Regions from separate parts of the Massilia sp. CFBP9012 genome, predicted to be linked through region 1. Evidence: predicted binding sites of a transcription regulator. Region 1 holds the regulator's gene; each other region holds the start of a gene.
The links. The regulator sigma-54, encoded in region 1, starts transcription at its own class of promoters, with help from an activator protein. The targets are predictions, from matches to a motif close to TGGCANGNAANCTGCTTT.

Region 1 (3,084 bases):
TGACGGTGACACTCACCGCCAACAACGGCAAGCTCACCACGTTCCGCCAGAAGCGCGACGGCGGCCCCAACCTGTGGGTCGAGGGCCAGGCCGAGCGCATCGAGTACGACGAGCGCGCCGAGCTGGTGCGCCTGTACTCGAATGCCCTCATCAAGGAACTGGAAAACGATCAACTGAGCAACCAGGTCACCGGCCCTTTCATCTCGTATGACAGCCGCAAGGAAGTGGCCACCGTGCGCAACGACGTCAGCGGCCAGAGCAAGGTTGGCGGCGGCCGCGGCACCCTGATCCTCTCGCCCAAGCGCACCCCCGCCGGAGGAGCGCAATGACGGCAATCCCGATGGATCTGGGCGATTGCAGCACCCTGGTCGTCAAGGGCCTGCAGAAGAGCTATGGCAAGCGCCTGGTGGTGCGCGACGTGTCGCTGCAGGTCGAGTGCGGTGAAGTGGTCGGCTTGCTGGGCCCGAACGGCGCCGGCAAGACCACGTCGTTCTACATGATCGTCGGCCTGGTGCCGTCGGACGCCGGCTCGATCGACATCAACGGCACCGACATCACCAGCCTGCCGATCCACCGCCGCGCCGTATTGGGCCTGTCCTACCTGCCGCAAGAGGCCTCGGTATTCCGCAAGCTGACGGTGGAAGATAACATCCGCGCCGTGCTCGAGCTGCAGAAGGACAACGGCAAGCCGCTGTCGAAAGACCAGATCAACGAGCGCCTCGACACCTTGCTGGCCGACCTGCAGATCGAGAAGCTGCGCGAGAACCCGGCGCTGTCGCTGTCGGGCGGCGAGCGCCGCCGCGTGGAGATCGCGCGCGCGCTGGCGACCAATCCGCGCTTCGTGCTGCTCGACGAACCGTTCGCCGGCGTCGACCCGATCGCCGTGATCGAGATCCAGCGCATCGTGCGCTTCCTGAAGGAGCGCCGGATCGGTGTCCTGATCACCGACCACAACGTGCGCGAGACGCTCGGCATCTGCGACCGCGCCTACATCATCAACCAGGGCGCGGTGCTTGCCTCCGGCCGCCCTGACGACATCATCGCGGACGAGTCGGTGCGCCGCGTGTACCTGGGTGAACACTTCCGCATGTGAGCGACGCCTAGATGAAACAGTCCCTGCAACTTCGCACTTCGCAGCACCTCGCGCTTACGCCGCAACTGCAGCAGTCGATCCGGTTGCTGCAACTGTCGACGCTCGAACTGCACCAGGAGATCGAGCAGATACTGGGCGATAACCCCTTGCTCGAGCGGCTCGACGACCCGCTCGACCATTCGGTGCGTTTGCTGGCCGACGGCGCCATCAACAATGCGCCCGCCAGTGGCGAAGCGCCGCCGGCGCCCGGCCAGCAGGCCGAGGGCCAGGATGCGCCGGCGCAGGAGGGCGAGGGTTTCGAGGGCGGCGCCGACAACGAGCGCAGCGACGCCGACTGGAGCGAAGGTGGCGCGCCATCTTCAGGCGGCGGTGGCGAGGACGAGGACGGCCGCCCGCAGCTGGAAGCCTGCGCCATCACCCTGCGCGAACACCTGATGGAGCAGGTGCGCGAAGCCACCCTGTCGGCGCGCGACCGCGCGCTGGCCGAGCTGGTGATCGATGCGCTGGACGACAACGGCTACCTCGAAGAACCGCTCGACGAGATCCATGCAAGGCTGCCCGAAGAACTCGACATCGAGATCGAAGAGCTGCGTTGCGCGCTGGCGCTGGTGCAGAGCATGGACCCGGTGGGCGTCGGCGCGCGCAGCGCGGCCGAGTGCCTGGCGCTGCAGATCCGGCGCATGCCGGGCGTGCCGATGGTGACGCGGCGCATGGCCCTGACCATCGTCGAGGGTTACCTGAGCTGGTTCGCCCAGCGCGAATACAGCAAGCTGAAAAAAGCGCTCGACTGCGACGACGAAGACTTGCGCGAGGTGCAGGCCGTGGTGCGCCAATGCAATCCGCATCCGGGCGCGGCGTTCGCTTCGAACGTGTCGGACTATGTGGTGCCGGACGTGATCGTGCGCCGTTCCAAGAGCGGCTGGGCGGTCACCCTGAACCCGGACGTGATGCCGCGCCTGCGCGTCAACAGCCTGTACGCCAGCATGCTCAAGCAGGGCAAGAGCGAGGCGCAGATGGGCGCGCAGATGCAGGAAGCGAAGTGGCTCATCAAGAATATGCGCCAGCGTTTCGACACCATCCTGCGTGTGGCGGAGGCGATCGTCGAGCGCCAGCGCAATTTTTTCTCCCATGGCGCGGTTGCCATGCGGCCCCTTGTTTTACGTGAGATAGCTGATACACTAGGCCTACACGAGAGCACAATTTCTCGTGTCACAACGCAGAAATACATGCTGACCCCGCACGGCATGTTTGAGTTGAAGTATTTCTTCGGCAGCCACGTTGCCACCGAGGCGGGAGGCGAAGCATCCTCGACGGCAATCCGTGCGCTCATTGCACAATTGACAGGAGCAGAAGACCCTAGGAACCCTTTATCCGACAGCAAGATCGCGGAGATGCTCGGGGAACAAGGCATGGTCATCGCGCGCCGCACGGTTGCAAAATACCGTGAAGCCCTCAAGATACCCCCTGTAAGCCTCCGCAAGTCCTTGTAACTGCGCCGTCCACAGACATCGTGCCTTGTCGCGTTCCTGTGGTCCACACGGTGCAACATTTTCAAAGGAGTGTGTATGAACCTCACAATCAGTGGCCATCATCTCGAAGTAACCCCCGCCATCCGTGAATACGTTCAGAATAAGCTCGAGCGCATCATTCGCCATTTCGACCAGGTGATCGACACCCACGTCTTCCTGGCCGTCGACAACCTCACTGAAAAAGAAAAAAGGCAAAAAGCAGAGATCAACGTCCAGGTGTCGGGAAAGACCCTGCACGTGGCCAGCGTCGCACAAGACCTGTACGCCGCGATCGATACGCTGATGGATAAGCTGGACCGACAGATCCTCAAACACAAGCAGCAACTGAAAGACCATAGCCGTACTTCGATCAAACGCATGCCGGAAATCGACGGCGAAGACGCTGCTGTCGCCTGATCAGGCGCAGGGCTCACACTAGCTAAGGGCGTCTGAGGGGACGCCCTTTTTGCATCTGTGGCACAT
Region 2 (3,084 bases), on a different contig from region 1:
CCACTGATCGTCACCGGCAGCGGCAAGATCATCGCCCTGGACGCGAAGTTCAACTTCGACGCCAACGCCCTGTACCGCCGTCCGGAAATCGTCGCCTACCGCGACCTGGACGAAGAAGATCCAGCTGAAGTCGAAGCATCGAAATTCGACCTGGCCTACATCTCGCTCGACGGCAATATCGGCTGCCTGGTGAACGGCGCCGGCCTGGCCATGGCGACCATGGACACCATCAAGCTGTTCGGCGGCGAGCCGGCCAACTTCCTGGACGTGGGCGGTGGCGCTACGGCCGAGAAAGTGACCGAAGCCTTCAAGATCATGCTGAAGAACCCTGACCTGAAAGCTATCCTGGTCAACATCTTCGGCGGCATCATGCGTTGCGACGTCATCGCTGAAGGCGTGATCGCTGCTTCGAAAGCCGTGTCGCTGCAAGTGCCACTGGTCGTGCGCATGAAGGGCACCAACGAAGATCTGGGCAAGAAGATGCTGGCTGAATCGGGCCTGCCGATCATCGCCGCAGACACGATGGAAGACGCAGCGAAGTCGGTCGTTGCCGCCGCCGCTGGTAAAGCCTAATTCGCTAAGGAAATAAAAATGTCGATTCTGATCAACAAAGATACCAAAGTAGTCACCCAGGGCATCACCGGCAAGACCGGCCAGTTCCACACCCGTATGTGCCGCGACTACGCGAACGGCAAGGAAGCCTTCGTTGCTGGCGTGAACCCGAAGAAAGCCGGCGAGGACTTCGAAGGCATTCCAATTTTCGCTAACGTTGCTGAAGCCAAGAAAGAAACTGGCGCCAACGTGTCGGTGATCTACGTCCCACCAGCTGGCGCAGCAGCTGCAATCTGGGAAGCCGTCGAAGCCGAGCTGGACCTGGCAATTTGCATCACCGAAGGCATCCCTGTCCGCGACATGATGGAAATCAAGGATCGCATGGCCAAAGCCGGTTCCAAGACCCTGCTGCTGGGTCCGAACTGCCCAGGCCTGATCACCCCTGACGAAATCAAGATCGGCATCATGCCAGGTCACATCCACAAGAAGGGCCGTATCGGCGTCGTGTCGCGTTCGGGCACCCTGACCTATGAAGCAGTCGGCCAGCTGACCGCACTGGGCCTGGGCCAATCGTCGGCAGTCGGCATCGGCGGCGACCCGATCAATGGTCTGAAGCACATCGACGTCATGAAGATGTTCAATGACGATCCTGACACCGACGCGGTCATCATGATCGGCGAAATCGGCGGCCCGGACGAAGCCAACGCGGCTTACTGGATCAAGGACAACATGAAGAAGCCAGTCGTCGGCTTCATCGCTGGCGTCACCGCGCCTCCAGGCAAGCGCATGGGCCACGCCGGCGCGCTGATCTCGGGCGGCGCAGACACCGCGCAAGCCAAGCTGGAAATCATGGAAGCCTGCGGCATCACCGTCACCAAGAACCCGTCGGAAATGGCGCGTCTGCTGAAGGCAATGCTGTAATCCTGACGATTTCTTGATCGAGCGCTAAAACGGGGAGCTTCGGCTCCCCGTTTTTATTTGCGAGTCCATTTTTCGTCGCCAATCTTCGTCGCCTGACAAAAATTGCCGCATGGCACTGACAAATTTTGTCACTGGAGGCATCAGATTTTGTCATGGCACAGCATTTTGTTATCAGGGTATTCATAAAATCGACAGTTTCTTGCTACTTTCGAGCTGGCACGCCGCTTGCATATAGGAAAGCGTAGCAGCAGAGCAGTACAAGATACGTAGTCCTACTTTTTGAAATACCACTCCTGGAGAGAAAAATGAACTTCAAGCAAATGCCAAGCAAAAACGCCCAAGGCGGCTTCACCCTGATCGAACTGATGATCGTCGTTGCGATCATCGGTATCCTGGCAGCGGTCGCAATTCCGCAGTACAGCAACTACACCATTCGTTCGAAGGTTGCTGCGGCGCTTGCGTCGGTTTCTTCCGTCAAAACCGCCGTAGCGGTGTGCTCGCAGGAAAACGGTGGCTTGGACTCTTGCGACAGCGGTAGTAACGGTGTTCCAGCAACGTTCGCGACTTCAGAAATCGCTAGTGTTGCAGTTGACGGTGGTGAAATCCTTGTTACTCTGAGCAGTACGATCGGTGACGGCGTCAACGGCGGTACGATCACCATGGAACCTGTGACTGAAGAAGGCGCGGCGACTCTGGCTTGGAGGAATACTCCATCGGCAACCATCACCAATGAAGCTGCCTCGGAAGCGATTACCAAAAACAATCCACCAGCGACGACCCCGACCACCACCCCGACCGAGTAATCCTCGCTTGCCTAGCAAAAAGCCCGCTTCACAGCGGGCTTTTTGCTTTTCAGCCTTATTTCGCAGCAGGTTGCGTCTTCAGATACTGATCCAGCCACCCCACCACAGTGTGATGCCACTGCACCGAGTTCGCCGGCTTCAACACCCAATGGTTCTCATCCGGGAACACCAGCAGCTTGCTCTCCACACCCATGCGCTGCAGCGCGGTAAACGTCCCCAACGCCTGCGCGGTAGGAATGCGGAAATCCAGATCACCCTGAATCACCAGCATCGGCGTCTTCCACTTGTTCACGTGATGAACCGGATTGAAGCGCTCATGGTTCTCCGGCACCTTGAAGTAAGGCCCGCCGCTCTCCCAGTCGGTAAACCACTGTTCCTCGGTCGAGTACGCCATGCCGCGCGTATCGAACACGCCATCGTGATTCACGATGCACTTGAACTCATCCGACCAGTTACCCGCGATCCAGTTCATCATGTAGCCGCCGTACGACGCCCCCAGCGCGCAATCGCGTGAACGATCGAGCCACGAGAATTTCTGCACCGCCGCGTCATATCCCTTCTGCAGGTCGACCAGCGGCTTGCCGCCCCAGTCGTTGCTGATGGAATCGGTGAACTTCTGGCCATAGCCGGTCGAGCCGTGGAAGTCGATGAACACGGCCGCGTAACCCGCGCCCGCATACACCTGCGGATTCCAGCGGTAGCTCCAGCTGTTGCCGAAGCTGCCTTGCGGGCCGCCGTGGACGATGAAGGCGACCGGATATTTCTGGCCGGGCTGCGCATTCCACGGCTTCATCACGTAGCCATACAC
Region 3 (3,084 bases), 380 kb from region 1:
AGAGCGCCGAAGCGATCTCCAACCGTATCCGCCCCGTCTCCGAAGAAGGTTTCATCCTGGTCGACGCCAATGCGCCGCGCGTGCTGCAGGCCGGCGGCGCCGTCTATGCCGCCACCTGCGCGGCCTGCCACGATAGCGGCATGGCCGGCGCGCCAAAGACCGGCGACAACGGCGCCTGGGGCGCACGCCTGGCGCAAGGCTATGACACCGTCCTCAAGCACGCCATCGAAGGCATCCGCGCGATGCCGGCCAAGGGCGGCAATCCGGACCTGGACAATCTCGAGGTCGAGCGCGCCGTCGTCTTCATGGCCAACAAGAGCGGCGCCAGCTTCAAGGAACCGGCCGAACCCGCGCCTGCCCCGGCCGCCGCCGAGGCTCCAGCCGACGCCGCCGCTACCGCCACAGCACCAGCAGCAGCAGCAAGCCCGGCCGCAACGCCCGCTCCAGCCGCGGCCACTGCCGCTGCCCCGGCAGCCGCGCCAGCCATTGCCAGCGCCGACCTCGGCAAGAAAGCCTATGACTCGGCCTGCATCGCCTGCCATGGCGCAGGCATTGCCGGCGCGCCGAAGTTTGGCGACAAGGCAGCGTGGACCGCGCGTCTCGGCCAGGGCGCCAACGTGATGTACGAGCACGCGATCAAGGGCTTCCAGGGCAAGACCGGCTTCATGCCGCCAAAAGGCGGCGCCACCATCCCCGATGCAGAGGTCAAGGCCGCGGTCGATTACATGGTGGCCGCCGTCAAATAAGACGCGCGACGGCTCCAATAAAAAAGCACCCGATTGGGTGCTTTTTTGTTTCAAAGATCATGAACGTTGTTGCAGCGCAACCCAGCAATAAGCCCGTTTCGATCACTGCGAACGGCGGCGACGCATGGTCAGCATGGCCATCAAGCCAAGCCCCATCAACAGCGCGCCAGCCGGCTCGGGGACTGCGGCCGGTTCGGTGCTCACGAAGAAATCGAAGTTAATTCCCAGCACGCCGAGACCGCCCACTCCCTCGGTACCGAAGGCGTCATTCGTCGCCGGGAAATAACCGTCCCAGGGATTATTCTGATAAACGTCACCGGCGAGATTGCCGCTATCGACCAGCACCTTATTACCGGCATCGAGGAAAGAAACGCGGGCCTCATACAGGGAAACCGCGCTGGTCAGCATCAGCGGAAAATCGAAAAGGCCGATTCCGTAGATCGCAGTTTCTCCCAAGAACGGGAATAAATCACCGACACTGCGAATCTGTATACTGATGAGCGATTGACCATTGCCAAGATCTGTTTCGGACTCGTTCACCGTGAACGCACCGGTGTTGCGAAAACCTTGTTCCGCCACGCCATCGAATGCGGCAATACCGGTATAGGCATTATCGCTTTCCTCGCCTTGCAGATAGAAGGAATAGGTGGAGCCAGCTGCGACGAGCGGTGCGGCAACCGCAGCCTGCGCTCCCAGCCCCATTGTCGCCATGACAATAAGAATCGATCCAATAAATTTACGCACGGTTTCCCCTTAGTATGAAAATGCTATGTTTGATATCAATGCAAGTTTCATGCCGGTAAGAAATTTATCGATAAAAATCAACTAATTAGCGCAAAGCACCAGTTACTGACAGGTGCTCCCTGTAAATTATTCCGACATCAGCTTTTGGTAGAGACCTCTTTCAAACTACCAGTTCGATTTTCTCTCCGAACATCATTCTGCCTTCCTTGGGCCATCCATTACCCCTGCCAGCTTGCTGGCTTCCCCCAGCGATGGTCCTTTACCCACACGTTTTCGAAACATTTACCTGTGTTAATTCAGATCTTTTAATTTCCGGGATTACATATTCAAATTCTTTTCTAAAAGAAATAGAAGAGTGTATATAAACACTACGATTCTGTTACAAAAAATTCTTGCAAGAAATAGTTTGCAGACATGCTAGTGAATGTATATTTGTTAAATATTTCCATAATGCACTGTCACAATTAGTTACAAGTAGGCCGTCGTAAATATCGTATCCTTCAAAACTTTCCAACCGGAACAAATTCCAATCGGAATTTTTTACAGGATAAATATCATGCAATTCTGCAACTCTGCTTCGACCAAACACCACGCCTTTCGCTTGAACGCCGCGCTGCTGATGTCGCTGGCAGCCGTTGGCAGCGCCTCAGCCGCCACCCTGTCCGTGGGCCCAGGCAAGACCTACGCGGCGCCCTGCGCCGCCTTTGCGAAGGCCAAGGCGGGCGATATCATCGAGATCCAGGGAGGTAAGACCTATAGTGGCGACGTGTGCGCGATCTCCGTCCATGATCTGACCATCCGCGGCGTCAATGGCCGTCCAAAGATCAATGCCGCCGGTAAGAATGCCCAAGGCAAGGCGACCTGGGTCGTCAAGGGCAACAATATCATCGTCGAGAACGTCGAGATGTACGGCGCCAGGGTGCCGGACAAGAACGGCGCCGCACTGCGCCTGGAAGGCACCAACTTCACCTTGCGCTCGTCCTTCCTGCACGATAACGAGAACGGCATCCTGTCCGGCGCCAACGCCAACAGCAATGTCGTGATCGAGTACAGCGAGTTTGGCTATAACGGCTATGGCGATGGCTATTCGCACAACCTGTACATCGGCAATATCGCCAGCCTGCTGTTCCGCTTCAATTATTCGCACGACGCCAACGTCGGCCACAACCTGAAGTCGCGCGCCAAGCTCAATACGATCACCTACAACCGCTTCTCGAGCACGCCGTCCGGCCAGACCGGTTCGACCAAGAGCGGCAAGCCGAGCTACGAGATCGACCTGCCGAACGGTGGCACATCGTATGTGATCGGCAATGTGATCCATCAACCGTCGGCTCACAACAACCCGGGCATGCTGGCCTATGGACTGGAAGGCGCGACCAACCCAGGGCAAGACCTGTACGTGGTCAACAACACCTTCCTGAACGAGGACAGCTCGCGTGGCACGTTCGTGCTGATCGGCGGCAAGGTGACGAAGGCAGCCCTGATTCAGAACAATATCTTCGGTGGTACCGGTACGGTGACCGGCCAGGCGAGCGCTGTTCAGAAAAGCAATTTCCGCTCTGTGGCGCCAGGCTTCGTCAACCGTGCGCAGTTC
Region 4 (3,084 bases), on a different contig from region 1:
GTGGAATGGGAAGCGATCTGGCAGCTGACGCAGTCGGACAGCTGTTCGGACAGGTCATGGTCGTGGAACGAGGCGCCCACGAGTTGAAGGGCAAGGATCAGCGCGCACAGGCAGGCCAGCACCCGGCGCAGGGGGGCGCTCGCTGCACAATAAGGTGCGTGCTGACGTGTGGCCTGGAACTGCATGCGATCCCGATCGACGATGATGCGGGGCAGTATAGCCCAGCCGGCATCGAGCCGACAACCTGGGCAACAACCGGGCCGCACGCAGCATGGCGCACGGCAGGGCTTACTCGAAGTTGATCAGCAGCGCGGTCAGGCCGATGCAGGCGGCGGCGATGACGCCGATGCGGGTGCGCAGGCGGCGGCCGCTGGAGACGATGTCCTTGGCGATGCCGCGCCTCGGCGCGCGTGGGTTGCTGCGGTCGACCGCGGTGGCTGCGTGGATCGCAGAATGGTGGCGTTCGGTATGTTCGGTGTTCATGGTTAACTCCAACGCCGTCTCGAATGGAGACAGGCAAATCAATGAATGGCCGGCGTGAGCCGGGCGAAATATGAAGATGGTTCGCCGGTCAGGCGCGCGGTGCGCGCTGGGCGGAAGCGGATTTACTGACAACTGCGCCGGCCCGCCGCTGTCTGGTGACGCTGGCTGGAGTGAGGCGGGCGGTGGATGCGTGACATGCGGATGCCAGTACAAAAGCTTCGAAATCGGTATCCGGGACGAGAGCAAGACATGCAAGTCGGGCTGCGTTCCGGACGTTATTTATTTTACATGTGTGCCCGGTATATACAAGGGGCGCACGATTGAGACAACGGATGTTTTCTCAGTGCAACAACCCATCCTAGCATGCCGTATGCGGTAGCAGAAGGGCGTATTTGCAGGTTCTCTGCACTGACGCAACAGCCCGTCCAAAATGATGCGCTGCGCAATCGCAGTGCGCCATTTCCGCCATCGCGCGGTGCGCCGGAGGTGCGAAATGACGGCGCGCCACTCTGCGTGCTCGCTGGCATGAAGATTGCGTAATCGTCATCAGCGCAATGGAGCGCTGCGTGCGCCGCCAACGAAGGCAGCGCCCACCAAGACAACGACGTCTACCGGAACATGAATGCGTTCATGTCGGGTACGCGTCTTTTTTTTTGCCTGACTACATTGGGATTGCGATGAAAAATCAGAAGCTTGAAGCGAAGAGCGTAGCGACGGCGGATGTCGGCGAAGTCGACGTCACGCGCAGGAAGGTCATTCATGGCGCAGGTCTGGTAGCGGGAGGAAGCTTGATGGGGCTGGCAACGGGCGGCGTGTGGGCGGCGGGTTCGGACAAGCCGGAAAAGACCGAGATCAAGATCGGGTTTATCCCACTGACCGATTGTGCGTCGGTGGTGATGGCCTCGGTGCTGGGCTTGGACAAGAAGCACGGCGTGAAATTCGTGCTGAGCAAGGAAGCGTCGTGGGCCGGCGTGCGCGACAAGCTGGCCAACGGCGACCTGGATGCGGCCCACGTGCTGTACGGGCTGCTGTATGGCGTCCAGATGGGCATCGGCGGGCAGCGCAAGGACATGGCGGTGCTGATGGGCCTGAACAACAACGGCCAGGCGATCACGCTCTCGAAGCAGCTGGCGACCAAGGGCGCCGTGGATGGCCAGTCGCTGGCCAAGGTGATGCGCACCGAAAAACGCGAATTCACCTTCGCCCAGACCTTCCCGACCGGCACCCACGCGATGTGGCTGTACTACTGGCTGGCGGCGAACGGCATCAACCCGATGAAGGAAGCGAAAGTCATCACGGTGCCGCCGCCGCAGATGGTGGCCAATATGCGGGTCGGGAATATGGACGGCTTCTGCGTCGGTGAACCGTGGGGCCACCGCGCCATCATGGACGGCATCGGCATCACCGCCATCACGACCCAGGACATCTGGCGCGACCATCCGGAGAAGGTGCTGGGCTCGACCCTGGAGTTCGCGAAGAAGCACCCCAACACCTGCCGCGCCATGATGGCCGCCATCATCGAGGCCGGCCGCTGGATCGACGCCTCGATGGCCAACAAGAACAAGATGGCCGAAGTCATCGCCGCCAAATCGTACGTCAACACCAGCAAGGACGCGATCGACCAGCGCATCATGGGCCGCTACCAGAACGGCCTTGGCAAGACCTGGGACGACCAGAACTACATGAAGTTCTACAACGACGGCGCGGTCAACTTCCCGTATCTGTCGGACGGCATGTGGTTCATGACCCAGCATCGCCGCTGGGGCCTGCTCAAGCAGGATCCGGACTACCTGGCCGTGGCCAGCGCGGTCAACCAGGTTGCGCTGTACAAGGACGCGGCGACCGTGGCCAAGGCGCCGGTGCCTGCGAGCCCGATGCGCAGCTCGAAGCTGATGGACGGCACCGTATGGGACGGCAAGGACCCGAAAGCCTACGCCGCCTCGTTCAAGGTCAGGGTCTGATTTTCATTTGCTGTCATCTTGTGTGAATAGGGGAATGCCATGAACGCTATCCTGAAATCCGAACGCCATGCGCCTGCAGGTGGCGGCGCGACCGTTGTTACGTTGCCGCTCGCCGTCGACGCGCCAGTCGCCAGTGCCGCCAGTGCCGCACCTCCCGCGCGCAAGCCGGCGCCCGTCGTGCGCGGCGCGCAGCCGTTCGCCAGGGCGGTGAAGGCGGTCTTGCCGCCGCTGGTGGGCCTGGCATTCGTCGTGCTGGTGTGGCAGCTGATCGCCACCCGCAACGAGGCCTTCCCGTCGCCGCTGATGACCTTCCAGGAAGCGCTCAAGCTGTTCGCCGATCCCTTCTATCACAACAGCCCGAACGACCAGGGCATCGGCTGGAACGTGCTGGCATCGCTCAAGCGGGTAGCGGTGGGCTTCGGGCTGGCGGCGCTGGTGGGCATTCCGCTGGGTTTCGTCATTGGGCGGGTGAAGTTCGTGAACGGCATGTTCGGCCCGATCATCAGCCTGTTGAAACCCGTGTCGCCGCTGGCCTGGCTGCCGATTGGCCTCTTGGTGTTCAAGTCGGCCGATCCGGCGGCGATCTGGTCGATCTTTATCTGCTCGATCTGGCCGATGATCATCAATACGGCGGTCGGCG

Region 2: a site for sigma-54 is predicted at 1,688-1,705, ahead of SOM61_RS10040 (pilin). Genes of this name have one in related genera too.
Region 3: a site for sigma-54 is predicted at 1,528-1,545, ahead of SOM61_RS05350 (PEP-CTERM sorting domain-containing protein). Genes of this name have one in related genera too.
Region 4: a site for sigma-54 is predicted at 1,005-1,022, ahead of SOM61_RS14815 (CmpA/NrtA family ABC transporter substrate-binding protein). Genes of this name have one in related genera too.

What each region holds. Positions count from the first base shown of each region.
Region 1 covers NZ_JAXCWM010000003.1:467,507-470,590, forward strand. Annotated here, with positions in the region: gene lptA (lipopolysaccharide transport periplasmic protein LptA) at 1-329, shown strand, start outside; gene lptB (LPS export ABC transporter ATP-binding protein) at 326-1,093, shown strand; gene SOM61_RS07010 (RNA polymerase factor sigma-54) at 1,105-2,583, shown strand; gene hpf (ribosome hibernation-promoting factor, HPF/YfiA family) at 2,659-3,018, shown strand.
Region 2 covers NZ_JAXCWM010000005.1:211,892-214,975, forward strand. Annotated here, with positions in the region: gene sucC (ADP-forming succinate--CoA ligase subunit beta) at 1-573, shown strand, start outside; gene sucD (succinate--CoA ligase subunit alpha) at 592-1,473, shown strand; gene SOM61_RS10040 (pilin) at 1,779-2,276, shown strand; gene SOM61_RS10045 (S9 family peptidase) at 2,332-3,084, opposite strand, start outside.
Region 3 covers NZ_JAXCWM010000003.1:90,138-93,221, reverse strand. Annotated here, with positions in the region: gene SOM61_RS05355 (c-type cytochrome) at 1-746, shown strand, start outside; gene SOM61_RS05350 (PEP-CTERM sorting domain-containing protein) at 849-1,490, opposite strand; gene SOM61_RS05345 (right-handed parallel beta-helix repeat-containing protein) at 2,047-3,084, shown strand, end outside.
Region 4 covers NZ_JAXCWM010000008.1:101,128-104,211, reverse strand. Annotated here, with positions in the region: gene SOM61_RS14825 (hypothetical protein) at 1-185, opposite strand, end outside; gene SOM61_RS14820 (hypothetical protein) at 289-483, opposite strand; gene SOM61_RS14815 (CmpA/NrtA family ABC transporter substrate-binding protein) at 1,275-2,444, shown strand; gene ntrB (nitrate ABC transporter permease) at 2,484-3,084, shown strand, end outside.